Regions from separate parts of the Arthrobacter sp. BGA-UO-ETr-C19 genome, predicted to be linked through region 2. Evidence: predicted binding sites of a transcription regulator. Region 2 holds the regulator's gene; the other holds the start of a gene.
What was found. The regulator HrcA, encoded in region 2, represses chaperone genes, less so after heat shock. The targets are predictions, from matches to a motif close to TTNGCACTCGNNNNNNNCGAGTGCNAA.

Region 1: groES (co-chaperone GroES) is a predicted target of HrcA. The motif match lies at 11,525-11,551, and genes of this name have one in related genera.

The regions. Positions count from the first base shown of each region.
Region 1 is NZ_JCAQPC010000024.1:693,959-715,186, forward strand. Features, by position in the region: gene AC57BR_RS22145 (family 4 glycosyl hydrolase) at 1-131, opposite strand, end outside; gene AC57BR_RS22150 (carbohydrate kinase family protein) at 257-1,348, shown strand; gene alr (alanine racemase) at 1,411-2,694, shown strand; gene tsaE (tRNA (adenosine(37)-N6)-threonylcarbamoyltransferase complex ATPase subunit type 1 TsaE) at 2,697-3,332, shown strand; gene tsaB (tRNA (adenosine(37)-N6)-threonylcarbamoyltransferase complex dimerization subunit type 1 TsaB) at 3,332-4,003, shown strand; gene rimI (ribosomal protein S18-alanine N-acetyltransferase) at 4,078-4,614, shown strand; gene tsaD (tRNA (adenosine(37)-N6)-threonylcarbamoyltransferase complex transferase subunit TsaD) at 4,611-5,795, shown strand; gene AC57BR_RS22180 (glutamate--cysteine ligase) at 5,822-6,973, opposite strand; gene AC57BR_RS22185 (glycoside hydrolase family 3 protein) at 7,089-8,888, shown strand; gene AC57BR_RS22190 (shikimate 5-dehydrogenase) at 8,952-9,779, shown strand; gene AC57BR_RS22195 (THUMP-like domain-containing protein) at 9,802-11,031, opposite strand; gene AC57BR_RS22200 (hypothetical protein) at 11,087-11,488, shown strand; gene groES (co-chaperone GroES) at 11,707-12,000, shown strand; gene groL (chaperonin GroEL) at 12,086-13,696, shown strand; gene AC57BR_RS22215 (acyltransferase family protein) at 13,918-15,987, shown strand; gene guaB (IMP dehydrogenase) at 16,182-17,693, shown strand; gene AC57BR_RS22225 (ABC transporter ATP-binding protein) at 17,769-19,682, shown strand; gene AC57BR_RS22230 (GuaB3 family IMP dehydrogenase-related protein) at 19,740-20,876, shown strand; gene AC57BR_RS22235 (glycerol-3-phosphate dehydrogenase/oxidase) at 20,973-21,228, shown strand, end outside.
Region 2 is NZ_JCAQPC010000022.1:29,228-38,594, forward strand. Features, by position in the region: gene ybeY (rRNA maturation RNase YbeY) at 1-406, opposite strand, end outside; gene AC57BR_RS15010 (PhoH family protein) at 390-1,490, opposite strand; gene AC57BR_RS15015 (GerMN domain-containing protein) at 1,836-2,753, shown strand; gene AC57BR_RS15020 (16S rRNA (uracil(1498)-N(3))-methyltransferase) at 2,789-3,559, opposite strand; gene dnaJ (molecular chaperone DnaJ) at 3,562-4,689, opposite strand; gene hrcA (heat-inducible transcriptional repressor HrcA) at 4,748-5,761, opposite strand; gene AC57BR_RS15035 (DUF3097 domain-containing protein) at 5,974-6,825, shown strand; gene AC57BR_RS15040 (DUF4870 domain-containing protein) at 6,956-7,375, shown strand; gene hemW (radical SAM family heme chaperone HemW) at 7,473-8,702, opposite strand; gene lepA (translation elongation factor 4) at 8,742-9,367, opposite strand, start outside.

The sequences.
Region 1 (21,228 bases), on a different contig from region 2:
GCGGCCAGGCGGCCGCCGTCGACGTCGAACAGCACCACCTCGCTGACCAGGCCGCCATAGCGCCCGGAACACAGGGCACGGTAAACGAGGGGAACCCGGAATCCGCCGCCGCCGGCGATCGTGAGCCGCATGGCAGGAGTCTATGCGCAGCAGCCAGCAACGCGGCCTGAACTGTCGCGCTGGAAGCCGGCCAGCGCCGTCGAACCCCCACATCGCGGGGTTTCAACGCCAAGGTACACAGCGTAATGTGCCGAACATGGAGGCGAATCCTGCACGCCGTTTCGACCCGCTCTCGGCCGTCCGTACCCCGGCAGCCGGAGAGTTCGACCTGCTGCTGGCCGGGACCGTTTTCCAGGACATCATCTTCACCGGGCTGCCGCACGCACCCGAGCCCGGAACCGAAATCTGGAGCGAGGGGATGGGCAGTTGCCCGGGTGGCGTGGCCAACCAGGCCATCGCGGCCGCGCGCCTCGGCTTGCGGACGGGGCTGGCTGCGGCCTTCGGCGACGATGGCTACGGCGACTACAACTGGAAAATCCTGGACCGGCAGGAGCACGTGGACCTGTCCCTGTCCCGCCGGGTCCCGGGCTGGCACTCGCCGGTGACCGTATCACTGAGCGTGGACCACGACCGCTCGATGGTCACCCACGGGCACCCGGCACCGGTGACCTCCTCCGAGCTGATCGGAACTCCGCCCCGTGCGCTGGCTGCCGTGGCGGACCTTGGCCATGAACTGGAGCCGTGGGCGCTCGCGGCGCACAAGGAGGGAGTCAAACTGTTCGGCGACGTCGGCTGGGACCCAACCGGCGAATGGGCCCACGCGCGGCTGGCCAACCTGCAGTACTTCCATGCCTTCATGCCCAACCAGCGCGAGGCCATGGCCTTCACCGGCAAGAGCGATCCCTGGGCGGCGCTGTACTCCCTGGCGGACCGGGTGCCGGTGGCGGTGGTGACGCTGGGGGCGCAGGGGGCCGTGGCAGTTGACTCGGAAACCGGCGAGGAGGAATGGGTGCCCTCCCTGCCTGTGACCGCCTTCGATCCGACCGGTGCCGGGGACTGCTTCGGGGCCGCGTTCATCGTCGGGAGCCTCGCGGGTTGGCCGCTCAGCGACCGGCTTCGGTTCGCCAATCTCTGCGCCTCACTGGCAGTCCAGGAAGTGGGCGGTTCCCTCGCTGCGCCCGGCTGGGGAGACATCGCCGACTGGTGGAACCGCGCCAACGCCCGGCCGGAACGCCGTGGCAGCCAGTGGCTGCGCCGATACTCCTTCCTCGCCGACATCGTCCGGGACGTTCCGCAGCAGGCCCAGCGGCGGGCGGCCGCCACCATCGCACACCTCTCGGACGCCTGAGCAGGCACGCGCGTTTCCCCGGCAATTATTCGGCCGGAAGCGCCAGCACTAGAATCAGTAGAGTGATTTATCCAGCAGCAACAGGAGACCGCCCGGCAGTAACGGGCCCGGTCGGGACGCCCCGCGGCTACGCCCGGACGGCCCACGAACGTTCCGCAGTGATCGACCTCGAGGCGATCCGGCACAACGTCCGCCGGCTCGCCGCGGCCGCCGAACCGGCCAAGGTCATGGCGGTCGTCAAGGCCGACGCCTACGGACACGGCGCCGTGCCGGTGGCCCGCGCGGCCCTCGAGGCAGGCGCAAGCTGGCTGGGCGTCGCGCACATCTCAGAAGCTCTGGCACTGCGCGCCGCTGGCATCGAAGCGCCGCTGCTCGCCTGGCTGCACACCCCGGAAAGCAACTTCGGCGCGGCGGTGGCCGCCGGCGTCGACATCGGGTGCTCCGGCTGGGAGCTGGAACAGATCGTGGCCGCCGCCCGGGAACAGGAACGTCCGGCACGCGTCCACCTCAAAGTCGACACCGGACTGGGCCGCAACGGCGCCACCGTCGAGGTGTGGGACCGGCTGGTGGGCGAAGCCGTGGAGTACCAGGACCAGGGGCTGCTGCGCGTTGTGGGCATCTTCTCCCACCTTGCCGTGGCCGACGAACCCGAGCGCCCGGAAACCGACGACCAGCTCGCAGCGTTCCGCGAGGTCCTGGCCATCGCCGAAGACGCCGGCGTGGACCCCGAAGTCCGCCACCTGGCCAACACCCCGGCTACCCTGTCCCGGCCCGACACGCACTTCGACATGGTGCGCGCGGGCCTGGGAATCTACGGCCTCTCGCCCTTCGATGGGCAGACCTCCGCGGAACTGGGCCTCCGCCCCGCGATGACCCTGCGCACCGTCGTGTCCCACTGCAAGGACGTGCACTCGGGCCAGGGCGTCTCCTACGGCTTCAACTACCACACCTCCGGCGAGAGCACGCTGGGGCTCATTCCGCTCGGCTATGCCGACGGCGTTCCGCGCGTCGCCACCGGCGGCCCCGTCCGCGTGGAGGGCGTCACCTACCCCGTGGTGGGACGGATAGCGATGGACCAGATGGTAATCGACCTCGGCCCGCTGGACGTTTCCCGGGGCGGCCACAGCCTCCTCGGAGCAGAGGCCGTCCTTTTCGGAGACGGCGCCGACGGTGGCCCCACGGCCGATGACTGGGCCCGCGCCGCCGGCACCAACAACTACGAGATCGTCACCCGCATCAGCCCCCGCGTGCCCCGCACCTACATCAACGAATCGCCCATCAGCCGTGCGCCGGCCGGCGAAAGGCCCGCAACGGGATCGACCGCGACTGAATCGCCGGCGCCGTGAGCATCTCGGAAACCGGCAACGCTCCGCTGTGGGTCCAGACCCTGACGGTCACGACGGCGGACCAGACCCACGCGCTCGGCGCGGCTTTGGCGGAGCTGCTCCGGGCGGGGGACCTCCTGGTGCTCACGGGCGAACTTGGCGCCGGCAAGACCACCTTCACGCAGGGCCTAGGTGAGGGCCTGGGCGTCCGCGAGGGCATCATTTCCCCGACCTTCGTATTGGTGCGCATCCACCCCAACCTCCCCGACGGGCGGCGCCCGGGCGGGCCGGACCTGGTGCACGTGGACGCCTACCGGCTGGGATCGGCGTCGGAAATCGACGACATTGACCTGGAGAACACGCTGGACTCTGCCGTGACCGTGGTGGAGTGGGGCCGGGACCGCGTAGAGCACCTGACCGAGAGCCGGCTCGAGGTGGAACTGCACCGCCAGCTAGGCGGCGCCGCTCCCGCGCACCTTCACGCCGGCGGGGATTCAACGGGACCCGGCACGGCGCCCGGTTCTGACGTGCCCGTCCTCGACACTCCCGTACTGGACTTCGAGTCGGAGGACGACGACGAGCCCCGCACCATCATTATCCGCGGCTTCGGGCCGCGCTGGGCAGAACAGCCCGTTCTGTCCGCGGAAGGAATCTCCTGATGCTCATTCTCGCCATTGACACCTCAGCCGTGGCCAGCGCCGCGCTGGTGTCCGACGACGCCCTGGAAGGTGTGGTGGGCAACTTCTCCACCGAGGACACGAGGAGCCACGCCGAGGTCCTTGCGCCCGGAATCGAGCGGCTGCTGGCAGACGCCGGGGTAACCGGAGCCGACATTGACGCGATCGTTGTGGGCGTTGGTCCCGGTCCCTTCACCGGTCTCCGGTCCGGCATCGCGACGGCGCGCACCCTGGCCTTTGTCTGGAACACGCCGCTGCACGGCATGATGAGCCTCGACGCCGTCGCCCTCGAGGTGGCCGAATCCACCGAAGCGCCGGCCGAGTACCTGGTGGCCACCGACGCCCGCCGCAAAGAGGTCTACTGGGCCCGCTACACCCTGGCCGCAGGCCAGTTGCCGAAGCTCGTCGATGGGCCGCACGTGGGCTTCGCCGCGGACCTTCCCGACCTGCCGGCGTACGGCGCGGGCGCAGGCCTCTACCCCGACGACGTGCGCGCGGATCCGGACTTCAGCACCGAACAGCCCGATGCGCTGTACCTGGGCCAGTTTGCGCTGGCAAGGCTGGCAGCGGGCGGGCAGCTACTGGACTCCACGCCCCTCTACCTGCGGGAATCGGACGCCCAGGTCCCCGGCCCCCGGAAGCGTGCCCTGTGAACCTGCTGCCCGAATCATTCGGCAACGCGCCCGTCCTGCCCCGCCAGCTGGCCTCGGGCGTGACCGTCCGCGACATGCTTCCCGCCGACATCACCGCTGTCCACGAGCTGGAGGTCCGGCTGTTCCCGGTGGACGCGTGGCCGCTGCAGATGTTCATGGACGAACTGATGCAGCCGGAGACCCGCAGGTATCTCGTGGCGGAAGCGCCGGAGGGCATCGTTGGGTATGCCGGACTCATGTGCGTCGAACCGATCGCCGACGTCCAGACCATCGCCGTCGTCCCCGAATATGAGGGCAGGGGCATCGGCACCGCACTCCTCACCGACCTGATCGCCGAGGGGCGGCGCCGCGGCGCAGCCGACATCCTGCTCGAGGTCCGCGCCGACAACCCGCGCGCCCAGCAGCTGTACATCCGCTTCGGCTTCGAGCAGATCCACGTGCGGAAACGGTACTACCGCGACGGCGTGGACGCGCTGATCATGCGGCTTCAGCTCGAGGCCGTGCTCGCGGTGCACCAGGACATCGTGCACGACGCCGAACCCCGGCCCGTGCAGACTGACGAAGCCGGCCGCGCCGGCGAGACCGCTCCGACGGAGGCAGACCACAAATGAACCGCTCGCAGCCGCTAGTACTGGGCATTGAGTCATCGTGCGACGAAACGGGTGTCGGCATCGTCCGCGGTACCGACCTCCTCACCAATACGGTGTCCTCGTCCATGGAGGAGCACGTTCGGTTTGGCGGGGTCATCCCGGAAATCGCCTCGCGCGCGCACCTGGACGCCTTCGTTCCTGCCCTGCAGGCGGCCCTGGCCGAGGCGGAGGTGACGCTGGACGAGATCGACGCAATCGCGGTGACAGCCGGGCCCGGGCTGGCCGGAGCTCTGATGGTCGGCGTGTGCGCCGCAAAGGCGCTCGCCGTCGCCACGGGCAAGCCGCTCTACGCCATCAACCATCTGGTGGCCCACGTGGGGGTCGGCCTGCTGAACCAGCGCGGCGGCACCCGCGGTGCCGCAACGGGCGTCGGTTCCGGCGGCGGTGGCGCGGACCAGCCGATACTGCCCGACAACCTCGGCGCCCTCCTGGTGTCAGGCGGGCACACCGAGATCCTGCGGATCCGCAGCATCACGGACGACGTCGAGCTGCTCGGTTCCACCATCGACGACGCGGCGGGCGAGGCCTACGACAAGGTCGCCAGGATCCTCGGACTGGGCTACCCCGGCGGCCCGGCCATTGACCGGCTGGCGCGCGAAGGCAACGCCAAGGCCATCCGGTTCCCGCGCGGACTGACGCAGCCCAAATACATGGGCACCGCGGAGGAGCCCGGCCGCCACCGGTACGACTGGTCCTTCAGCGGACTGAAGACCGCGGTGGCCAGGTGCGTGGAGCAGTTCGAAGCCGCCGGCGACCCCGTGCCGGTGGCGGACATCGCGGCGGCTTTCCAGGAAGCCGTCGTTGATGTCATCACGTCCAAGGCAGTCCTGGCCTGCCGCGAGCGTGGCATCACGGACGTGCTGCTGGGCGGGGGAGTGGCCGCCAATTCGCGGCTGCGGCAGCTGACCGAACAGCGCTGCACGGCCGCCGGCATCACGCTGCACGTTCCGCCGCTGGACCTGTGCACGGACAACGGCGCGATGGTGGCCGCACTCGGTGCGCAGCTGGTCATGGCCGGCATCGAACCCAGCGGCATCAACTTTGCGCCGGACTCGTCCATGCCAGTCACCACGGTGTCCGCCCCAAGTAGGTCGCAGAACAGGGCGTTCTCGGCGCTGGGAACGCCCTCAACTGCTACCTAGTTGGGTCCGGAGCCGCAGAAGGCGACCTACGCGGTGGGGCCGTTCCGCATCTGCTTCACGAGGTCCAGGACCACGGCCTGAAGGTTGCCGCCGCTTTCGGCGGCCACCCGCCGCTGGCGCTGGTACCCCGCGCCGCGGCTGATGATCTTTTCGACGTCGGCCAGCTCATCCGGGCAGCCCAGCTTCGCCGCGATCGGTTCGAGCCGGTTGAGCGTCTCCAGCAGGTGGTCGGTGACGAGCTGCTCGTTGCCCTCAGCATCGAGGATGATGATCGCATCCAGGCCATAGCGGGCGGCCCGCCACTTGTTTTCCTGGACATGCCAGGGCGGCATGGTGGGAATGCTGCCGCCGGCGTCGAGAGTGTTGGAGAATTCGTGCACCAGGCACTGCGTCAGGGCCGCCACGGCGCCCACTTCCTCCAGCGTGGCCAGGCCGTCGCAGATGCGCATCTCAATGGTGCCCAGGGCCGGCACCGGGCGGATGTCCCAGCGGATCTCCGAGATGGTGTCGATCACGCCGGTGGTAAACATGTCCTGGACGTAGGACTCGTACTCTTCCCAGCTGGCGAACTGGAAGGGCAGTCCCGCCGTCGGCAGCTGCTGGAACATGAGGGCGCGCTGCGAGGCGTAGCCCGTGTCCTCGCCGCCCCAGAACGGGCTGGACGCGGACAGTGCCTGGAAATGCGGGAAGTAGTTCACCAGGCCGTCCAGCACGGGGAGGACCTTGCTGCGCCGGTCCAGGCCGACGTGGACGTGTACCCCGTAGATGACCATCTGGCGGCCCCACCACTGTGTGCGGTCGATCAGTTTGGCGTAGCGTTCCTTGTCCGTGACCGGCTGCAGCTGCGGCGGGCTGAAGGGGTGGCTTCCGGCGCAGAACACTTCCACGCCCATCGGGTCCGTGACTTCACGAAGGGCGGCCAGCGAGCGGGCGAGGTCTTGCTTCGCTTCCGCGGCGGTCTCACAGATACCGGTGACCAGCTCCACGGTATTAAGCAGCAGTTCCTGCTTGATGTGCGGGTGCTCATCATCCTCGTTCAGTTCGGGATGCCGCGCCACCACCCCGCGCAGGACCTCGTTGGCCACGGACGACAGTTCGCCGGTCTGCGCATCCACCAGCGCGAGTTCCCATTCCACACCAAGAGTTGATTGCCTGGATGAAGCGAAATCAATCTTCATGTGTTCCTCGCTGTGTGCTGGCCTGGTGACGTCTGGTCCGGTTGTCGTCCGTTCCTGGCGAACGGCTGGCAGGGGAACGGTCATCCAAGTCTAGTGCAGGGGTAGCATCGAAGAGATGGCTTGGCTATACAGGGCGCGTGAGAGTCTTCACAAAACCACCGGCCCCCGAATCCCCAGAAAAAATTCCCGTACCGCAGTTGCGCACACCGCACCTGCGGCGTCTGCGGCAGCGCTCGCGGCGCTGTTCGCCGTCGCGTCGTGCACGGCGCCGCCGGCACCGGCACCGGAACAAGGCACGACGACGGCGCCCGCGGCTTCCGCTTCGGGCTCGCCGGAGCCGCCACAGACAGCTTCACCGCAGACAGCCACGCAGAGCGCTGCCCCGTCCGCTGCGAAACCTGCGACGAAGGAGGCGGCGGCTCTGGGCTGGGGTCCGGAGCAGCGGGATGCCGACGCTGCCGCCGGGGCGGTGGCAAAAATGACCCTGGAGGAGAAGGCCGGGCAGGTGCTCCTGCCCTTCTACACCGGCCTCGACCATGAAGCCCAAGCCGCCATGGTGGAACGCCTCCACCTTGCTGGGTCCATGATCATGGCCGACAACGTGCCCGGAACAGCCACTGGCCTGGTGGACATCCCGGCGCTGGCCCGTGTGACGCGCCGGCTGGACACTGCGTCCCGCTCCGGCGGCCGCACCTGGCCCGGCCTGATCGGCGTTGACCAGGAGGGCGGAGCGGTGAGCCGCGTCGGCGCACCGCTGACCCGCTGGCCCACTCCCATGAGCTACGGGGCGGCCGGCAGCGTGCCCCTGGCCGCAGAAGCCGGCACCGGGCTCGCGGCGGAACTCGCGCCGCTGGGCTTCACTGTGGACTTCGCGCCCGCAGCCGATGTCACGATGGGCCCCGCCGATCCCACCATCGGCGCGCGGTCCATGTCCGCGGACGCCCGTGCCGCGGCATCATTGAGTGCCGGCTTTGCCAAGGGCATGCTGGCCGGCGGCGTGCTGCCGGCTGTGAAGCACTTTCCCGGACACGGCTCGGTGACCACCGATTCGCATAAGGGCCTCCCCGTCCAGAACGCCACCCTCGCGCAGCTGAAGGCGCGGGACTGGCAGCCGTTCCAGACCGCGGTCAAGGCAGGGGCTCCCATGATCATGACCGGACACATCGCAGTGCGGGCACTTGAGCCGGGCGTGCCCGCGTCCATCTCGAAGGCAACCTACAAGGCGCTACGCGGCCTGGGCTTCAAGGGCGTGGCGGTCACGGACGGGCTTAACATGGGCGCGGTGGCCGGCCGCTATCCCCGCGGTTCGGCAGCGCCGGCGGCGTTGGCGGCCGGGGCGGACCTGCTGCTGATGCCGGCTGATGCCCCCGTCGCGCATGCCGCAATCGTCCGGGCTGTCACCGAGGGAAAGCTGCCGCTCCCGCGCCTCGAGGAAGCGGCCCGCCGGGTGGTCACCATGATGATCTGGCGCGGACGGACGGCGCAGCGGAAGCCTCCAGCAGCGCCGGGGAGCGGGGAGGCGCTGTCCGCGAAAATTTCGGCGCAGGCCGTCACGGTGGTGGCGGGCCGGTGCAAGGGCGCTTCGGTGCGCGGTCACGTGCGGGTGGCAGGGGGCACGCCAGTGGACCGGGCCCGGTTCGCCGCCGCTGCCAGGGACGCGGGGATCGCCCTGGGGACGGGCCCGCTGGTCACCCTGATCGGCTACGGCGGCGGCCCTGCGAAGGGCGATATTGTAGTGGCCCTGGACGCGCCGTGGCCCTTGGCGCAGTCCGCCGCGCCCACGAAGATCGCCCTCTACGGCCGAACGCCGGGAGCGTACAAGTCGCTGCTGGCTGTCCTGGCAGGCAAGGCCACCGCCCCCGGAAAGCTGCCGGCCGCCGTCGGACCCTACCGCCCCGGCACGGGCTGCAGGTAACAACGGGCTGCAGGTAATAACAGGCTGCAGGTAATAAAGGCAGCGCCGCCGTTTAATGGAGGAGTGCCGATACTGAACAAAGACATGACCCTGTGCATCTCCCTCTCGGCCCGGCCGAGCAACAACGGGACCCGCTTCCACAACCACCTGTACGACCAGCTGGGCCTGAACTGGATCTACAAGGCCTTCGCACCCACCGACCTGGCCCAGGCGATCGCCGGCGTCCGCGGCCTGGGGATCCGGGGCTGCGCCGTCTCCATGCCCTACAAGGAGGACGTGATCGCCCTGGTGGACGCCATGGACCCGTCCGCCAAGGCCATCGATTCCGTCAACACCATCGTCAATGACGGCGGGCGGCTGACGGCGTACAACACGGACTACACGGCAATCGAGCAGCTGCTGCAGCGCAACGCCGTGCCAGCGGAGTCATCGGTGCTGCTCAAGGGCGCCGGCGGCATGGCCAAGGCCACGGCCGCAGCCTTGCGCGACGCGGGGTTCAAGGACGTGACCATCATCGCCCGCAATGAAGCAACCGGCCGGGCGCTCGCCGATCTCTACGACTTTGCCTGGCGGGCGGACCTGGGCGCCGGCCAGGAGGCCACCGCGGACATGGTCATCAACGTCACGCCTGTGGGAATGGCCGGCGGACCGGAGGCAGACGCGCTGTCCTTCCCCGCCGAAACAATAGTGGCAGCCAAGGTGGTCTTCGATGTCGTGGCCCTGCCGGCGGAAACGCCCCTCATCAAGGCGGCCCGGGCGGCCGGCAAGCAGGTCATCACCGGGGCCGAGGTTGCCACCATCCAGGCGCTGGAGCAGTTTGTGCTGTACACGGGAATCCGCCCCACCGAGGAGCAGGTCCGGGACGCCGAGGCGTTCGTGCGCGCCCAGTAACTGACCGGGCTCCACCGAGGAACTAAACGGGCTCCACCGAGACAGCCACTCTCTCCTCCCCGATCCGGGTGAGGACCAGGGTGGCTGTCTTTTTGCCCGCGGCTTTGCCGCCGGCTTTACCCGCAGGGAGGAGCTGCTTGCGCAACTCCTCCGGGGTGACGGACGTGCCGCGCTTCTTGATGTCCAGCACGCCGACGCCGTTCTCCTTGACCCAGGCCTTGAGCGCCCTGACGTTGTACGGCATGACCTCCAGGACCCGGTACGCCCGGGCATACGGAGTGTCCACAAGCTCCGGGGCGCAGATGTAGGCGATGTGCTCGTCCACGAGGTGCCCGCCCAGGTCCAGGGCCAGGTCGGCCACGAGCCCGGCACGGATGACAGCGCCGTCCGGCTCGTACAGGAAACCCTCCACCGGACCCACGGGGGCCACGGGTCCGGCGTCGAAATCCTCCCCGCTGGTAAGTTCGGCGGCGCCCTCTGCGCCGATGACCAGGGCGGCCCGCCGGATTCCGGGACGGGCCACGGCGTTGAACCACAGCGTGACTTCCGTGACGTCGCCGCCCACCGAGACCCACTGCGCCTCGCAGCCGCCAGGCACCGATTCGTGCGGAATGCCGGGCCCCATCTTGACGCCGACGGCCCGCCCCGCGGCCGCGAGCGACTCCACGAAGGACAGCGGCGGAGAGAAAGCCTCGGGGTCCCAGATCCGCTGGGTGCCGGACGTGGTGGTGGTGCGCCGGGCGGGGTCCAGCCAGACGCCTGCCCCGTCCTCCAGCGCCACTGAGGTCGCGTCCGAATGGACCACCGTGGCGTGCGGAAAGGGAATGAGGTTGATCGTGGCGCAGGCGGCGGTGGTCTCGTCGACCTCCACAGCGGTCACGGCGATGTCAAGGGACGCCAACGCCATGGCGTCGGCGCCGAGGCCGCAGCCCAGATCGGCCACGTGGCGGATGCCCGCCTGGGCAAAGCGCTGGGCGTGCCGGGCTGCGACGTTGAGCCGGGTGGCCTGCTCCAGGCCAGCCTGGGTGAACAGCATCTGCCGGGCAAACTCGCCGAACTTGGCCTCGGCCCTGGTCCGGAGCCGTGACTGCGTCAGTACGGCGGACACGAGTTCGGGGGAGTGGCCGGCCTTGCGGAGGCTCGAGTTGAGGGCGAAGGAGCGGTCCTCTCGGTAGGGTCCGAGCGAGGCCAGCAGCTCCCATCCTTCTTCTGTGAGGAGCGGGGCGATCTGGTCCTGCGGTGCTTCAGACATGGGATCAAGCCTAGTGGAGCCGCCGCTCCAAGCTCTTCCCGATAGGGTGGTCTGAATGGAATCCAGCGAAACGCCCACCCCCGACCAGCCCGAAAGCACCACCCCCGGTCCGGCGGAGCATAGCCGGCTGGTCCGGTATGCACGCCCGGCGCTGATCGCCGGAGCCGTGGTCGCCGTCGTCTGTCTTGTCCTGCTGGTGATCATCTTCCTGCTGGACTCCTTCAATGCCACCGTCTACTCGGTCGGCGGCAAGAACATCAGCGACGCCACCGAGGAAGCCCGGCAGATCCGGGACCTGTACCTGGGGGCACACGTAGGCGGCCTCGTGGTGCTCAGCGTGTCGGTCGTGATCGCGGCGGCGGCCGCCGTCGTGCTTGTCCGCGAACAGCGGAAGGCGGGGGACGAAGACGCTGACGGCGGCGAGGACCTGGGCTTCGACGACCTCGCCGGCCGCTGATCGAACGGCCCCGCGCGGGTTACGGCGGATGAATTTCTGGCACTCGCCTTGACCGAGTGCTAACCCCTTACATAGAGTCATCATTAGCACTCTCCCTAGGAGGGTGCTAACACACGAAGAGCTGCCAGCCTGGCTGCTGCCGGCACCGCGACGACGGTCTGCCGCCACGGCGCAACAGTTTTACTGTCCATGAATTTTGACGAAAAGGAGAGGTCCGAGTGTCGGTCTCTATTAAGCCTCTTGAGGATCGTATTGTTGTCCGCCCGCTCGAAGCCGAGCAGACCACGGCTTCCGGCCTGGTTATCCCGGACTCCGCGCAGGAGAAGCCGCAGGAAGGCGAAGTTGTTGCAGTAGGCCCCGGCCGCTTCGAAGACGGCAACCGCGTACCGGTCGACGTAGCCGTTGGCGACGTTGTCATCTACTCCAAGTACGGCGGAACCGAAGTCAAGACCGGCGGCACGGAGTACCTCGTGCTCTCCGCCCGCGACGTTCTGGCGATCGTCGTTAAGTAACTCTTAGGATCCCCGTGCCGCCGTCCGCGTCTGATTCTGTCTGACCGGTCGGCTGCACGGGGTTCTGTCTTGAAAGGACAAAACCATGGCAAAGCAGCTTGCGTTTAACGACGCTGCCCGCCGGTCGCTTGAATCCGGCATCGACAAGCTCGCCAACACGGTTAAGGTGACGCTTGGTCCCCGCGGCCGCAACGTCGTGCTGGACAAGAAGTGGGGCGCCCCCACCATCACCAACGACGGCGTGACCATCGCCCGGGAAATCGAGCTTGACGACCCGTACGAGAACCTTGGCGCCCAGCTGGCCAAGGAAGTCGCCACCAAGACGAACGACGTCGCCGGTGACGGCACCACCACAGCTACCGTGCTCGCCCAGGCACTGGTCAAGGAAGGCCTGCGCAACGTTGCCGCCGGCGCCGCTCCGGGCCAGATCAAGCGCGGCATCGAGGTCTCCGTCGAGGCCATCGCAGCACGCCTGCTGGAGAACGCCCGTCCCGTCGAGGGCACCCAGGTGGCCAACGTTGCCGCCATCTCCGCCCAGAGCGACGAGGTGGGCGAGCTGCTTGCCGAGGCATTCGGCAAGGTGGGCAAGGATGGTGTGATCACCATCGAGGAATCCTCCACCACGCAGACCGAACTGGCCCTCACCGAGGGCATGCAGTTCGACAAGGGCTACCTGTCCCCGTACTTCATCACCGACACCGAGCGCCAGGAAGCCGTCCTCGAGGACGCCCTCATCCTGATCAACCAGGGCAAGATCTCCTCCGTGCAGGAATTCCTGCCGCTGCTGGAGAAGGCGCTGCAGAGCTCCAAGCCGCTGTTCATCATCGCCGAGGACGTCGACGGCGAGGCCCTGTCCACGCTGATCGTCAACCGCATCCGCGGCACCCTGAACGTGGTTGCTGTCAAGGCTCCGGGCTTCGGTGACCGCCGCAAGGCCATGCTCCAGGACATCGCCACGCTGACCGGCGCCCAGGTTGTGTCCCCCGAGCTGGGCCTGAGCCTGGACTCCGTGGGCCTCGAGGTGCTGGGTACCGCCCGCCGCATCACGGTCACCAAGGACAACACCACCATCGTTGACGGCGCTGGTTCTGCCGAGGACGTCGCTGCACGGGTCGCCCAGCTGCGCGCCGAGCTGACCCGCACCGACTCCGACTGGGACCGGGAAAAGCTGCAGGAACGCCTGGCCAAACTGGCCGGCGGCATCGGCGTGATCAAGGTCGGCGCAGCCACCGAGGTTGAGCTGAAGGAAAAGAAGCACCGCATCGAAGATGCAGTGTCCTCCACCCGCGCCGCCCTCGAAGAAGGCATCGTGGCCGGTGGCGGTTCCGCCCTGATCCACGCGCTGAAGGCACTCGACGAGGACCCCGCTGTCACGGCACTCGAAGGTGACGCGGCTGCTGCCGTCGGCATCGTCCGCCGTGCACTGGTCCAGCCGCTGCGCTGGATCGCCCAGAACGCCGGCCACGACGGCTACGTTGTGGCCGCCCGGGTTGCCGAGCAGGACAACAACCACGGCTTCAACGCCAAGTCCGGCGAGTACGAGGACCTGATCGCGGCCGGCGTCATCGACCCCGTCAAGGTCACGCGCGCGGCCCTGCGCAACGCAGCCTCCATCGCTGCGCTGGTGCTCACCACCGAGACCCTCGTGGCCGAGAAGCCCGCCGAGGAAAACGAGCACGCAGGCCACAGCCACTAGGCTTCCGCCCGCTCTCGCGGTTTTCCAAGGAGGTCCGGTCCAGCTCTTGCTGGCCGGGCCTCCTTTTGCGCTTTCAGGAGCATTTTCCCAGCTGAGACGCCGGTCACACCCGGCGCGCTTGATTCGTCTCGAATGTCACGAATCGGTAACATGGGTGCTTTGTGCTGCCGTTTGAGGGGTTATCTGTGCCAGAAGCGAGATCGACCGACCCGATGAGAAGCATGCCGCGGGAGGAGCCGTCGGGGGGACAAAACCATGAACCGCGGGCTGCCCGCCTGAAGGCCAAGCCGGGCTACCGGCCCGAGGTCCAGGGCCTTCGCGCCCTGGCGGTGCTCATGGTCGTCACGTACCATGTGTGGCTTGGCCGGGTTTCCGGCGGCGTGGACATCTTCCTCCTCATCTCCGCCTTCCTGCTGACCATGTCCTTCGTCCGCAAGGTGGAGAAGGGCACGCCGCTGCGCCTCGTGAGCCACTGGCTGCACCTCTTCAAGCGGCTGATCCCGGCCGCCGTCGTCGTGATTCTCGGTGTGCTGGCCGGAACCTGGCTGGTCCTGCCGCAGAGCCGCTGGCCCGACGTCCTCAACGAGGCGTGGGCATCCCTCCTCTACGGGCAGAACTGGCTGCTGGCCAACAGCGCGGTGGACTACTACGCGCAGGACCACTCCGGCGCCAGCCCGCTCCAGCACTTCTGGTCGCTGTCCATCCAGGGCCAGGTCTTCATTCTCTGGCCCCTCATCTTCGCCGGTTCCGCCCTGGTGTGGCGGCTGCTGCGGCGCCGCCGGGACGTCAGCTACCGCACCGTCCTGATGGCTGCCTTCGCCGGCATCTTCATCGCTTCCCTGGTGTTCTCCATCGACCAGACGGCCAGCAACCAGGCCTACGCCTACTTCGATACCCGGACCCGGCTGTGGGAGTTCGCGCTGGGATCGCTGCTGGCCCTGGCGCTGCCCTACCTGAAACCGGGGAAGGCGCTGCGCGTGGTGCTGGGCTGGGCCGGGCTTGCCGCCATGGTCTCCTGCGGCCTGCTCCTCACCGTGGACCGGTCCTTCCCGGGCTTCATTGCGCTGTGGCCCACTCTGGCCGCGGCGGCCATTATCGTCGCCGGGCAAAGCGGCAGCCGGTTCGGCGTGGACCGGATCCTGTGCTCAAAGCCGCTGGTGGCCCTGGGGGACAACTCCTATGCCCTGTACCTGTGGCACTGGCCGGTCCTGGTGCTGGCGCTGGCGGCCACCGGCATCGCGGCGCCCAACCTGGTCCAGGGCCTCGTCATTGTGGCCGGTTCCGTGGTCCTGGCCGTGCTCACCACCCGCTTCGTGGAAAAACCGCTGCGCGAATGGCACTGGCCGCAGCTGCGGGCCTGGCGCACCGCCGTCGTTATTGTTGCCTGCGGCGCCCTGCTGGCAGGGCCGGTCGCGGTGTGGCAGTCCAAGCTGAACGCCGAGGAGGCTGCAGCGGCGGCGCAGCCGCGGGAGCTGACTCCGGGCGCCGCCGCGCTGGCACCGGAGAACGCCGGCAAGCCGACGCCGGAGGCCACCGTGATCCCGGCACCGGCCGCCATGAAAAACGAGTGGGCGGACATCGACGGGCTGTGCACGGACGAAAACGTCCCCAGCGATCCGCTGCTTAATGGCTGCCTACAGAACAGCAAGCCGGACAAGGTGACCAAGCGGATCGTGGTGCTCGGCGACTCCCACGCGCAGCAGTACATGGCCGCGCTCGGCCCCATCGCCAGGGACCACGGCTGGGAGGTGGTCACCCTCCTGAAGGGGAACTGCCGGTTCGGCGCCGAATCCCCGGAACGCGACGCCGACTGCAACGCCTTCAACAAGGCCAGTGCCGCATATGTCATGGAGCACAAGCCGGACGCGGTGTTCACCGTGGCATCCCTCACGCACAAGGAAGCCCCGTTCGAAACCGACGTGCCCGGCTACCTGGAGGGCATCAAGCCGTTCACCGACGCCGGGATGGACGTGGTGGGGGTCCGGGACAACCCCCGCTTCGCCATCAACATGCCCGAATGCGTCCAGAAGTACGGTACCGACGCTCCGGAGTGCAACCCGCCGCTGGGTGAATCACTGGCCGCCAAGTCGCCGCTGGACGCATACCGGGGCAAGGTGGACGGGTTGCACCTGATGGACATGAGCGACTTTATCTGCGCCGGCGGCATCTGCCCGGCCGTGGTGGGCAACGTCTACGTCTACAAGGACGACAACCACCTCACCAAGACCTACGTCCAGTCCATGATCCCGATGTTCGAGAAGCGGCTGCTGGCCACCACGGGGTGGAAGTAGCCGGGCTGTGTGACCGCGGCGGCCTCCGGACCCGCGTGCCATTGCTCACAATGCCGGCGCGGAATATGGGGATCGCCGCGGAGGTTCTAGAATTTATTCAATACTTCTGCACAGGCCAGTCCCGTAATGACGGGCTGGTCATCGGCTGCAACCCCTACCCGTGAACCTGTAAACCAAAGGTAAGAGGCGCACTCATGACCCAGCCCGAGCACGACCCCTTCGGCTTCATCGGCCTGACGTACGACGACGTCCTGCTGCTTCCCGGCCACACCGACGTGATCCCCTCCGACGCCGACACATCGTCCCGGATCTCCAAGCGCATCACCGTCCAGACGCCGCTGCTTTCCGCGGCCATGGACACCGTCACCGAATCCCGGATGGCCATCGCCATGGCCCGCCAGGGCGGCCTCGGCGTCGTCCACCGCAACCTCGCGATCGACGACCAGGCCGACCAGGTGGACCGTGTCAAGCGCAGCGAGTCGGGCATGATCACCAACCCGCTCACCATCGGCCCCGAGGCCACGCTGCAGGAACTTGACGAGCTGTGCGCCCGCTACCGCGTCTCCGGCCTTCCCGTGGTCGACGACGGCAACCGCCTCCTCGGCATCGTCACCAACCGCGACACGCGCTTCGTGCCGGAATCCGACTTCCCGATCCGCCTGGTCAGCGACGTCATGAGCAAGATGCCGCTCGTCACCGGCCACGTCGGCATCAGCCGCGAAGAGGCCTCGCACAAGCTGGCCACGAACAAGATCGAGAAGCTCCCGCTGGTGGACGAGCAGGGGCGCCTGAAGGGCCTCATTACCACCAAGGACTTCACCAAGGCCGAGCAGTACCCGCTGGCCACCAAGGACGACGAGGGCCGGCTGCGTGTCGGTGCCGCCATCGGCTTCTTCGGTGACGGCTGGGAGCGGGCCATGAAGCTGGTGGACGCCGGCGTGGACGCGCTCTTCGTGGACACCGCGAACGGCCACTCGCAGGGCGTGCTGGACATGATCCGCCGCCTCAAGTCAGATCCGGTTGCTGCGCACGTGGACATCATCGGCGGCCAGGCTGCCACCCGCGAAGGCGCCCAGGCGCTGATCGACGCCGGTGCCGACGGCATCAAGGTGGGTGTCGGCCCGGGCTCCATCTGCACCACGCGCGTCGTGGCAGGTGTGGGCGTTCCGCAGATTACCGCCATCTACGAATCGGCGAAGGCTGCCATTCCGGCCGGTGTTCCGCTGATCGCCGACGGCGGACTCCAGTACTCCGGCGACATCGGCAAGGCGCTGGTGGCCGGTGCCGACACCGTGATGCTCGGCTCCCTGCTGGCCGGCTGTGACGAGTCTCCGGGTGAGCTCATCTTCGTCAACGGCAAGCAGTTCAAGAGCTACCGCGGCATGGGCTCCCTCGGGGCCATGCAGTCGCGCGGCAAGAACACGTCCTACTCCAAGGACCGCTACTTCCAGGCGGACGTCTCCGGCGATGACAAGCTCATCCCCGAGGGCATCGAAGGCCGTGTGGCCTACCGCGGCCCGCTGGCCTCGGTGGCATACCAGCTGGTGGGCGGCCTCCGCCAAACCATGTTCTACGTGGGTTCCCCGACCATTCCCGAGCTCAAGGCCCGCGGAAAGTTCGTCCGGATCACCCCGGCAGGCCTGAAGGAATCGCACCCGCACGACATCCAGATGACCGTCGAGGCGCCGAACTACGGTTCACGTTAAAGCCGGACTCTCAAAGAGGCCGTGGGGAACAGTCCCCGGCCTCTTAGTGCCCGTGCCCGGGGCTAGGCTGGAGCCATGTCCCAACCACGCCATCCCGCCGAACTGAACCCGAAAAGGGAACCCCAGCGGCGGCTGGCACTGAAGCCCTATGCGCAGGCCGTGGCCCAGGTCCTCCGCGTCAGTTTCCGCGCGTCGCCCGGTGCCGTGCTCATGAAGGTGGCCGGATCGCTGATCTCGGCGGTCCTGCCCCTGGTGACCACGTACTTCGCCGGCCTGACCACCACTGCGCTGGCCGCCGCCTACAACGGGGACGCTGCCGCCGGGCAGCAGGCCATCCTCTACGTCATCATCACCGCCGCCCTGGGTCTGTTCTGGGGAGCCTTCAGCAGCGTGGACCGCTACATCCAGCAGCTCATGAGCTTCCGGGTGGGGGCCATCGTGGGCGACCTAATGTACGAGCGGTTCCTGGCGCTGGATTTCTGGCGGTACGACGATAAGGAAACGGTGGACCTCTACGACCGCGCCAAGCGGTTCTCCGATTCCTATGCCCGGGTCCTGGACCGGATCGCGGCCATCTTCACACAGCTGGTGTCTGTGATCCTGGCCATCGGCGCGCTGCTGCTGGTGAGCTGGTGGATCGCGGTGATCGTGCTGGTCGCGATCGTGCCCAGCGTCTACCTGCAGTTCAAGCTGTCCCGCGAGCAGATCGCGCACTGGAACACCCAGGTGGATTCGCGGCGGCAGCGGCGGATGATCGAAACCAACCTGCTCCGCCCGCAGCACATCGCCGAGATGCGCCTGTACGGGATCGTCGGCTACCTCATGGGACTTCGCTCCCGGCTCAGGGACGCCGACGAGAAGCGCCGGCTGGACTTCCAAAAGCGGTACATCCCCAAGCAGCTGGCGGCCGACGCCCTGCAGTACGCCGCGGAGGTTGTCTCGCTCATCTGGGTGGTGGGCCAGATCATCGCCCGGGCCCAGCCGGTGGGGCAGTTCCTCTACGTCCAGCAGATCGTCAGCCGGGCCCTGTCCACCGCGAACAACCTGGTGTCCTCGCTCAGCTCCATCGACGAGGACCTCGCCAACCTCAAGGACTATGAGCTGTTCATGGCGCTGCCAGTGCATTCCAGCCATGCGCCGCCGCTGCTGGATGCGCCAAAAACGGTTGAGCTGCGCGACATCCGCTTCACCTACACCGGCAGCGACATCGAAGTGATCCGCGGCATCAGCATGACCATCCGCGAGGGCCAGCACATCGCCATCGTGGGGGAGAACGGCGCCGGCAAGTCCACGCTGATCCGCATCCTGGCCGGGCTTTACCGCCCGGATTCCGGCCAGGTGATGCTCGACGGCGTGGACCTCGCCGCCGTCGACGTCACCTCCTGGCACCGCCACCTGGCGGTGCTCAGCCAGGAGTTCCTTAAGTACGAGTTCGCCACCGCAGCCGAAAACATCCTGTTCGGCGATGTCGACTCGCCCCGGAACGACGAGCGGGTCAGCCGCGCGGCCGCCGATGCGGAGGCACTGGATTTCATCAACAAGCTGCCCAACGGCCTGGACAACCACGTCAGCAACTGGATGGAGGATCCGCGCGGCCGCAAGGGAAGCGGACTGAGCGGCGGGCAGTGGCAGCGGCTGGCCATGGCGCGGAACTTCTACCGGAACGCCTCCTTCATGGTCATGGACGAGCCCACTTCCGCCATCGACGCGCTGGCAGAGCACCGCATCTTCACTCGGCTGTTCGCCGAGCGCAGCAGCACTATCATCGCCATCAGCCACCGGCTCGCCACGATCGAGAAGGCGGACATTGTGTACATGCTGGAGGACGGCCGGATCGTGGAGCAGGGCACGCACCGGGAACTGGTGGCTCTCCGCGGCCGCTATTTCCGGATGTTCGAGTCCCAGCTCAGCGTCCCCACCAGCCCCCTAGCCTCGCAAGCTCGCCCAGGGAACCCTGCTGGCGTGGGCCCGGAGGCCGGCGGGATCTGACTTCCGCCTCGGTGTCCCGGTCCTCAGACAGGCGTTCGGCTGGGATAACCTAGAGCAGTGACTTACGAGATTGAGATTGGCCGTGGCAAGCGTGGGCGTCGTGCCTACTCCCTGGACGACATTGCGATCGTCCCCAACCGTCGCACGCGTGACCCCAAGGATGTCTCCGTCTCGTGGCAGATCGATGCCTACAAGTTCGACATGCCGGTCATCGCTGCACCCATGGACTCCGCCATGTCCCCGGCGACGGCCATCGCACTCGGCAAGCTCGGCGGCCTGGGCGTCCTGGACCTCGAGGGCCTCTGGACCCGGTACGAGGACCCGCAGCCCGTGCTGGACGAGATCGGGGCGCTTGCGGACGAAACCAACAGCCCGGATGTCACGCGCAGGATGCAGGAGCTTTACAAGGCACCCATCCAGCCCGAACTGATCACTTCGCGCCTGGCCGAAATCCGCGCCGCAGGCATCACCGTGGCCGGGTCTCTTACCCCGCAGCGCACCCAGGAGCACTACAAGACCGTGGTGGCCGCCGGCGTCGACATCTTTGTGATCCGCGGGACCACGGTTTCCGCCGAGCACGTCTCGAAGGACCACGAGCCGCTGAACCTCAAGCAGTTCATCTACGAACTCGACGTCCCCGTCATCGTGGGCGGTGCCGCGGGCTACACACCCGCCCTGCACCTGATGCGGACCGGCGCTGCCGGCGTCCTGGTCGGGTTCGGCGGCGGTGCCACCACCACCACGCGCCGCGCCCTCGGCATCCACTCGCCGATGGCCTCTGCAATCTCCGACGTCACCGCCGCCCGCCGCGACTACATGGATGAGTCCGGCGGACGCTACGTCCACGTCATTGCCGACGGCGGCATGGGCACCTCGGGCGACATCGTCAAGGCCATCGCCATGGGCGCCGACGCCGTCATGCTCGGCACCGCCCTTGCCCGGGCAGAGGAAGCCCCCGGAAAGGGCTGGCACTGGGGGCAGGAGGCGCACCACCTGGAGCTGCCCCGCGGCGACAGGGTCAACATCGGAACTGTCGGTCCGCTCGAAGAGGTGCTCTTCGGGCCGGGCCACCACACCAACGGAACCTCCAACCTGATCGGCGCCCTCCGCCGGTCCATGGCCACCACCGGCTATTCGGACCTCAAGGAGTTCCAGCGGGTCGACGTCGTGGTTTCGCCCTACGCCGGAAACTGACCTGCGCGCCCGGCAACACAGTCCGCACCCTGCCCATCGGCAGAGGTACGAAGTACTCTGGTGAACTACAACGTTCGATGAGGATGGAGGCCTGTCATGTCCGGTTTCGGTGAACGTCCGGCGGCGACCAGGGGAGCTTTAGGCCCGGAGGCGCGGGAGGCTGCGCTTGCCGCGCTGAAGGCTTCGGCGGACCCGGGCAAGGAACTGGACATCCTCATCGTCGGCGGCGGCATCGTCGGCACCGGGGTGGCCCTTGACGCCGTGACCCGCGGCCTGAACGTGGGCATTGTGGAAGCCAGCGACTGGGCCGCGGGGACATCGTCACGGTCCTCCAAGCTTATCCACGGCGGCC
Region 2 (9,367 bases):
ACATTTCTGCCTTCTCCTCGGGTTCGGCGTGGTCGTAGCCGAGCAGGTGAAGGATACCGTGCGTGGTCAGCAGCAGCATCTCATCCTGCGTGGAGTGTCCGGCGTTGCGGGCCTGGACCTCGGCCACCTGCGGGCAGATCGCGATGTCGCCAAGCATGCCCTGCGGCGTGGGCTTGTCCGGGGTTCCCGGAGTCAGCTCGTCCATGGGCACGGAGAGCACATCGGTGGCTCCGGGCTCATCCATGAGTTCGATGTGCAGCTTTTCCATGGCCGGCTCATCGACCAGCAGGATGGACAGCTCCGCCTGCGGATGGATGTACAGCTGCTCGAAGATGAAGCGGGCCAACGACACCAGCCGGGGTTCGTCCACCTGGATGCCGGATTCGTTGTTAACTTCGATGCTCATGCGTGCTCTCCCGTCGTTCCCGGGGAACGGAATGCTTGACCCGGTTGCGTTGTGCTTCGTCCCAGATGCTGTAGGCGTTGACGATGTCCCCCACCAGGCGGTGGCGGACGACGTCGGCGGCGTCCAGGACGGAGAAGCTGACGTCGTCGATTCCGGTGAGGATCTCCTCGACGATGCGCAGGCCGGAGCGGGTTCCGAACGGAAGGTCCACCTGCGTGACGTCGCCGGTGACCACCATCTTGGAACCGAAGCCGAGGCGGGTCAGGAACATCTTCATCTGTTCCGGCGTGGTGTTCTGGGCCTCGTCAAGAATGATGAAGGCGTCGTTCAGCGTCCGGCCCCTCATGTAGGCCAGCGGCGCCACTTCGATGGTTCCGGCAGCCATCAGCCGGGGAATGGACTCGGGGTCCATCATGTCGTGCAGCGCGTCGTACAGCGGCCGCAGGTAGGGGTCGATCTTGTCGCTGAGCGTGCCGGGGAGGAATCCGAGCCGTTCGCCCGCTTCGACGGCGGGCCGGGTGAGGATGATCCGGCTGACTTCCTTCTGCTGCAAGGCCTGCACCGCCTTGGCCACCGCGAGGTAGGTCTTGCCGGTGCCGGCGGGGCCGATCCCGAAGATCACCGTGTTCGCGTCGATGGCGTCCACATAATTCTTCTGGTTCAGCGTCTTAGGCCGGATGGTCTTGCCGCGGCTGGACAGGATGTCGTGCGTCAGCACCTCTACCGGATTCTGCAGCGACTGGCTGCGGAGCAGCGAAACCAGTTGCTGGAGAACTGCCGGCGTAATAATGGTGCCGCGGGCCACGAGCCCCCGGACCTCGTGGAGCAGGCGCATGATCCGCGGAACATCGGCCGCGGGTCCGTTAATGGAGAGTTCGTTGCCGCGGACGTGGAAACTGACTGCCGGGAACTGGTCCTCGATGAAGCGGAGGGCCTCGTCGTGGCTGCCCAGCGACTGCACCATCTGATCAGAGTTATCGAAGATGACCACCTCCGTCCGGACACCGGGAAGAGTATGGGGGAATTCGCCCGTGGTTCGGTCCCCCGTGTTGAGGCGGCGCTTTCCGTTAGCTGATTCAGTCATGGTGACGGCCCACAGGCCTTCGGTTCCCTCCAGTTCGGAACATAACTCGTTTGTGTCTCTACATCTTACGCCAGCGCACGCCATGGCCTGCCGTCCCGGGAGGTCACGGCGGACCGCAATTCTGTAACGCGTTCCCGCAATTAGATATCAACTTTGTATCGGCCTCATATCGTTCCCGTTGCAGTTCGGCCGCCTGCAGCGAAAGGCACGCAGCGCTCCCAGGTCTCGTGTAATGCTGGAAAAGGAGCTCGCCGGCAACGGTCCGGCGTGCCCGCAAACAAATGCTTATTCGAAGGGATCGCCAGCATCAGTCAGCCAGGAACTCCGGGCCGGAAAGTACCGCGGATGCGCTCCGTGCTGCTGTCCGCGCTGCTTCCGGCTGCCCTGCTGATGTCAGGGTGCATCGCCGATCCCGATCCCGCCGTGACCTCCGCCAACTCTCCGACGTCCTCGTCGCGCCGGGCCGCCGGCACGGACGGCGTTCCCACTACCAGCGCGCCACTGGAGACAACGCAGTCCTCGAACAAGGCGCCGGTCTACTGGATCGGGCGCAGCAACAGCAACGTTTTCCTGTACCGCGAGTTCCGCGACGTGCCGGACGATGAGAACCCGATCACGCGGGCCCTTCGCGCCATGATGTCGGAGACTCCCCTGGATCCGGACTACTTCACGCCGTGGCAGAACCCCAAGAACCTCGCGACGTCGATCTCGGGCACCAACGTCATTACCGTGGATGTTTCCGCCGATGCCTTCAACAGCAACCTTGACGCGGACATGGCCCAGCGGGCCATCCAGCAACTGGTGTACACCGCAACGGCCGCAGGAGCCAGTTCAGGCCTGATTGACGCCGGCCAGCAAATCGAAGTGGTGATCCTGGTGGACGGGCACACCGATTACCTGGCCTTCAAGCACGTCAAGCTCGGAGCCCCCACGTCCCGCAGCGCCGGAATGGTGGCGCCGGTATGGATCATCGATCCGCAGCAGGGCACCGAAGTCGGCGACGGCCGGGTCAAGATCTCCGGACGAAGCACCGTCCCCAACGGCAAACTCCACTGGCGGATCCTCAAGGTCCACGACAACGGCGACAAGGAAAGCTACCTGACTGGCGAAGCCACTGCGGCCGCGGATCCCGCCGCAGCCGGAGTCTTCGGCATCACGGTCAATCTCGCGCCCGGCAACTACGAGGTGCGCGTCTCCCAGATTGGCCCGGGCAAGCCCGAGGACGAACTCAACGTGGACTCGCGAGGCTTCACGGTCCGCTAGGGTCACAGTTCACTAGCGGTTCCGGCCGCGAGAAGTTACCAGCGGCCCAGGACGTCGCTGGCAACCACGACGCCGGCCGGTCCCGCCGTCGATGACCGCAGGACGTGCGGTCCCAACAATGCTGTGACCGCCCCGGCGCTGCACAGCCGGGTGACCTCCCGGGGACTGATGCCCCCCTCAGGGCCAACGATGAGGAGAATCTCGCCGGGGCCGGCCGCCTCCTGGCGCTCCTCAGACCATTTGCCGAGAACCCGCCGCAGCGGCGTCACCGCATCTTCGTGCAGAATCACGGCAAGACCGGCTTCCGCCACGGTCTTTGCCAGAGCCTGGGTGTCGACGGCGGGACGCACCTCAGGGATCCAGGCGCGGCGCGCCTGCTTCGCAGCCGCAGCCACGGTGGACTGCCATTTCCCGTGCGCCTTGGACGCCCGGTCACCCTTCCACCTGACAATGGAACGCTCCGACTGCCAGGGGATCACGGCGTCGATCCCCAGCTCGGTGGCGGTTTCGATCGCGAGTTCGTCCCGGTCACCCTTGGCGAGGGCCTGGACGAGGACCAGACGCACGTCCGGCCGCGGTTCCACGCTGACGGAGGTGCATTCGACCGTCAGCTCGGCGGGGGCGGCATCCGTCACGGTTCCGGTGATGCGTTTGCCGGCGCCGTCGGCAAGGTCCACCTGCTCCCCCACCGCGAGGCGCTTGACGGTGACCGCGTGCCGGGCCTCGGCGCCGTCGAGGACGAACACAGAACCGGGAACCGTGCCGTCCAGCGCGCCGGCCGGGGTGAAGAAAACGGGGTTGCTCACCGCTACAGGTTACCGAGGCGGTCCCGCAGCTTGGCGAAGACGCCGCCGCTGGCTGCGAGCTTGCCCTCGGAGAACTGCTCGCCGCGGAGCTTGGCCAACTGCCGGAGAAGGTCTTCCTGGGCGGGGTCGAGCTTGGCCGGGGTTTCCACCTGCAGGTGGACCTTGAGGTCACCGCGGCCGTAGCCCCGCAGGTGCGTGACACCGAGGCCGCGGAGGGTGATGATCTCGCCGGACTGCGTGCCCGCCTTGACGTCGATCTCCTGCTTGCCATCGAAGGTTTCCAGGCTCAGTTCCGTGCCAAGGGCAGCAGCGGTCATGGGAATGTTCAGGGTCGCGTGCAGGTCGTCGCCCTCGCGGATGTAGGTGGAATCGTTGTTGACCCGGATTTCCACGTAAAGGTCGCCGGACGGGCCGCCCGCGGGGCCGGCCTCACCCTGCCCGGAGAGCTGGATCCGCGTTCCCGTGGCCACACCGGCCGGAACCTTGATGGTCAGGGACCGGCGGCTGCGGATGCGTCCCTGGCCGCTGCATTCGTTGCAAGGGTCCTTGATGACGGTGCCGAAGCCCTCGCACGAACCGCAGGGGGCGGCCGTCATGACCTGGCCGAGGATGGAACGCACCGCCCGCTGTACCTGGCCGCTGCCGCCGCAGATGTCGCAGCGCTCCGGATGCGTGCCCGGCTGGCAGCAGGAGCCCTCGCAGGTGGGGCAGGTGACGGCCGTGTCCACTTCCAGCTTCTTGTTGACACCGAAGACGGCGTCCCGCAGGTCGATCCGGACGCTGATGAGCGCGTCCTGGCCGCGGCGGACGCGCGACGCGGGCCCGGACGTGCCGCCGGCGCCGAAGAAGGTGTCAAAGATGTCCTGGAACGCGAAGCCCTGGCCGGCGTAGCCGCCACCGCCGAAGCCGTTGTCGGTGCCGTTCTCGTTGCCGGTGGTGTCGTAGACCCTGCGCTTCTGCGGATCGGACAGCACCTCATAGGCGTGGGTGACGGCCTTGAACCGTTCGGCTGCGTCTTCCCCGGAGTTGACGTCCGGGTGAAGCGAGCGGGCCAGCTTGCGGTAGGCCTTTTTGATCTCCTCGCCGGTGGCTTCCGGGGAGACTCCAAGAACGTCGTAGTGGCTGCTCAAAGTTCGTATCTCTTCCTGGTTGTACTGCCTGTGGTCAAAGGATGCCCGGGGCGTGCGGTCACGGGCCCAGAATCCTCGAAAGGTAGCGGGCCACCGCGCGCACGGCGGCCATGGTGGTGGGATAGTCCATCCGGGTGGGGCCAAGGATGCCCACTTTGGCACTGGCGTCGGGTCCATAGCCGGTGGCCACCACCGACGCCTCGGCCAACCCGTCGTACGGGTTTTCGCGGCCGATGCTGACAGCCACGCCGCGCGGGTCCTGCGCCATGTCGCTCAAGAGCCGCAGCATCACAACCTGCTCCTCGAGGGCTTCCAGCACAGGTCCAATGCTGAGCGGGAAGTCTACGTTGGACCGCGCCAGATTGGCCGTTCCGGCCAGGACCATCCGGTCTTCCCGGCTGTTGTGGGCGAGACCCTCCAGTCCCTTGCCGAGGGCCATGGCAACGAGGCGCTCGGCCGGCGTGCAGCCAGCCACGACGGCGGCCAGGTGCTGGGGCAGGCTGGCCACCGGCGTTCCGGCAACTCCTGTCAGGAACCGGGTGCGCAAGTTGGCGAGCGTGTCGTCCGACAGGTCCTGCCCGGCGTCGACGACACGCTGGTCCACCTTCCCGGAGTCTGCGATCAGCACGATCAGCACCTTCCGGGGCGCCAGCAGCACGAATTCGATGTGCCGGACCACGGCGCGGCTCAGGTGCGGGTACTGCACGACGGCGACCTGGTTGGTCAGCTGGGAGAGGAGCCGGGCCGTCCGGTCCAGGACGTCGTCCAGGTCCTCTGACCCTTCGAGCAGCGACTGGATGGCGCGCTTCTCTGCCGGGGACAGCGGCTTGACCGCCGAGATCTGATCAACGAACAGGCGGTAACCCTTGTCCGTGGGAATCCTGCCTGCGCTGGTGTGCGGGGCCGTAATAAGGCCCTCATCCTCCAGCGCCGCCATGTCGTTGCGGATGGTGGCGCTGGAAACGCCCAGATGGTGCCGTTCCACCAGGGCCTTGGAGCCGACAGGTTCGCGGGAATGGACATAGTCCTCCACGATGGCGCGCAGCACCTCAAGCTTCCGTGGTTCGCTCACAGTCCACCTCCTTTTGGCCATAACCGCGCCGGGCGACAATCCTGCCCGCAAACGCTGTGGTTAGCACTCGACATGCCTAAGTGCTAACAAGTCTAATATGAGTCGCCGCGTTGTTAGCATTGGTACCGCTCCGGGCGAAATTCCGGGCGCCTGTCCCCCGGCGGCATGCCCGCGGCCGGAGCGGCTCCTTCCGAGTGCAGAGCGGTGAACGAATGCAGTACCAGACCTGGGGCCCGCAGGAGATCGCAGCGCCCGCCAAGAACAGCCTGCCCGAGGTGCCGGTGGAGCGCGGCATGGTGCTCGAGGACGTCCAGTCAGGCTGGGTGGGCGCAGTGACCCGCGTGGAGAAGTCCGGCGGCATGCACCTGGTGGCGCTCGAGGACCGCCGCGGAAAGTCGCGGTCGTTCAAGCTGGGCTTCGGATTCCTCCTGGAGGGGCAGCCGATCCGCCTGATGCCCCCGGCACCCAAGGCGAAGCCCGCAGGGCAGCGCGCTGCACGGACGGCGTCGGGTTCTGTGCGGGTGGAAGGGCAGCGCGCGCAGGTAGCCAAGGCCAGCCGGATCTGGGTTGAAGGCAAGCATGACGCCGAACTCGTGGAAAAAGTCTGGGGCGACGACCTCCGGGTGGAGGGCATCGTCGTCGAACCCCTCCATGGCATCGATGACCTGGCAGCGGCCGTTGCCTCCTTCCGCCCGGGTCCCGGCCGCCGGCTGGGAGTTCTGGTGGACCACCTGGTCCCTGATTCCAAGGAGTCCAGGATCGCCGACGCCGTCATGGCGTCCCCCGGCGCCGCCGGAAACGTGCTGATTGTGGGCCACCCGTACGTTGACGTCTGGCAGGCCATCCGGCCATCGGTGCTGGGCATTCCGCAGTGGCCGGTGGTGCCGCGCGGCACGGACTGGAAAACCGGCATCCTCACCGCCTTCGGCTGGCCGCACGAGACCAAGGAAGACATCGGCCTCGGCTGGCAGAAACTCCTCGGCGCCGTGCGCACCTACGCCGACCTAGAGCCCGCCCTGCTGGGCCGGGTGGAAGAGGTCATCGATTTTCTAACAGTTCCGTAGCTTCAGTCCCGCGATCCGGCGTTCGGACCGCGATTGCCCGCACAGCCCGGTATCCTTGGTACGGCGTCACCGCACCGCGGCCCCGGCGCCCAATGCACTATCGCACCAACGCAAGCTAAAGGAAGACACCGTGGCAGAAGACGCTCGCGACCGCAGGGACACACAGTCCGGACAGGACCTGCCCCAGTACCATGGGGTTCCGGCCAACGCGCTTCCGCTGACCGCCAGCGAGGACCGGCAGTGGGCCACCTTAGCGCACTTCGGAGGCATCCTCGGCTGTGTTCCGGCGCTGCTGATCTACCTCATCTTCCGCGACCGCGGCCCGTTCACAGCCCAGGAGTCCAAGGAAGCCCTCAACTTCACCCTGCCGCCGACGATTGCGGCCTTCGTGGCCAACCTCCTGGTGCTGCTTCCCGTCGTCGGCAACCTCTTCGCCGTGCTGGCGACGCTCATCTGGATTGCGCTGACCTGCTTCGCGGTGTCCGCCGGCGTCCACGTCAACAAGGGCCAGCCGCACCGGTACCAGTACAACCTCCGCTGGATTAAGTAGCCGGGCGAATAACCACCAACAACAACGCGGGGTCACTTACAGCCCAATCCGCTAAGGATATTGGGCTGTAAGTGACCCCGCGTTGCGGATTAAGGCGTTAGTCCGGGAGGATCCTGCGGACCACGGCGTCCGCCAGCAGGCGGCCCTTCAGTGTGAGGACCAGGCGGCCCCGGAAGGCTTCCTCGGGCACCACAAGGCCGTCGGCGATCAGCCCGGCCACGGCCTTCCGGCCTGACGGGGAGAGCGCAGCGGTTTGAAGCCCGGACGAAAGTCGGGCTTCCAGCATGACGTTTTCGACGCCCCGGGTTTCCGCGTCAAGGGTCTCCCGTCCTGCCGCCGGTGAGGCGCCGGAGCCAAGCCGGCCGGCATACGCCGTGGGGTGCTTGACGTTCCACCAGCGCACCCCGCCCACATGCGAGTGCGCGCCGGGTCCGATGCCCCACCAGTCGTCCCCGCGCCAGTAGGCGAGGTTGTGACGGCACGCCTGCTCCGGTGCAGCGGACCAGTTGCTGACCTCGTACCAGTGCAGGCCGGCGTCGGAAATCATCCGGTCGGCGAGTTCGTACTTGTCGGCGTGGTCGTCGTCGTCGATTCCCGGAACTTCGCCACGGCGGATCTGGGCGGCGAGCTTGGTGCCGTCCTCGACAATCAGCGCGTAGGCGCTGATATGGTCCGGCCGGTACGACAGCGCGGTCTCCAGCGAAAAGCGCCAGTCCTCCAGTGACTCGCCGGGGGTGCCGTAGATGAGGTCCAGGCTGACGGCGAGTCCGGCGTCGCGCGCCCACTGCACCACGAGCGGGACACGGCTCGGGGTGTGCGTACGGTCGAGGACCTTCAGCACGTGGGGCACGGCGGACTGCATGCCGAAGGAGACCCGCGTGAAGCCCGCGTCCGCGAGCAGCTGCAGAGATTCCGGCGTGACGGAGTCCGGGTTTGCTTCCGTGGTCACCTCGGCACCGGGTTCGATCCCCCACGTGTCTATGGCGGCACGAAGGATCCGCGCCAGATCCTCGGCCGGCAGGAGCGTGGGCGTGCCGCCGCCGAAGAAGACGGTGCTCAGCTTGCGGGCAGGCAGGCCCGACTCCTTAAGGACCCGCGCGGCAAAGTCCACTTCCGAGATGGCGGTAGAGGCGTAGGCGTCCTGGGACGCGCCGCCGCCAAGCTCGGTTGCGGTGTAGGTGTTGAAGTCGCAGTAACCGCAGCGCACCGCGCAAAACGGGATGTGCACGTAGAGCCCGAAGGCCCGGTCGGCTGCACCGTTGGCGGCCTGCTGCGGCAGGAGGCCGTCCGACGGCGCGGGGTCACCCAGGGGAAGAACGCTAGGCATGCGTGCGGCCTCCGGAGGTTCCAGCCACGGTCATCACCACTACTTCTTGGCCTTGTCCTTGGATTCGTCGGTGGTCAGGGCTGCGATGAAGGCTTCCTGCGGCACTTCCACGCGCCCCACCATCTTCATGCGCTTCTTGCCTTCCTTCTGCTTTTCCAGGAGTTTGCGCTTACGGGAGATGTCACCGCCGTAGCACTTGGCCAGAACGTCCTTGCGGATGGCGCGGATGGACTCGCGGGCGATGATCCGGGACCCGATGGCCGCCTGGATGGGCACCTCGAACTGCTGGCGCGGGATGAGTTCGCGCAGCTTGCCGGTCATCATCACGCCGTAGGCGTAGGCCTTGTCCTTGTGGGTGATGGCGCTGAAGGCGTCCACCTGTTCGCCCTGGAGCAGGATGTCCACCTTGACAAGGTCGGCGACCTGTTCGCCGTCGGCCTTCCAGTCCAGCGAGGCGTAGCCGCGCGTCTTGGACTTGAGCAGGTCGAAGAAGTCGAAAACAATTTCGGCCAGCGGCATCCAGTACCGCAGCTCAACCCGGTCCTCGGAGAGGTAGTCCATGCCGCGCATGACGCCGCGGCGGCCCTGGCAGAGTTCCATGATGGCACCGACGAACTCGTTGGGCGCGAGGATTGTCGCGGCCACCATCGGTTCGCGGACCTCAT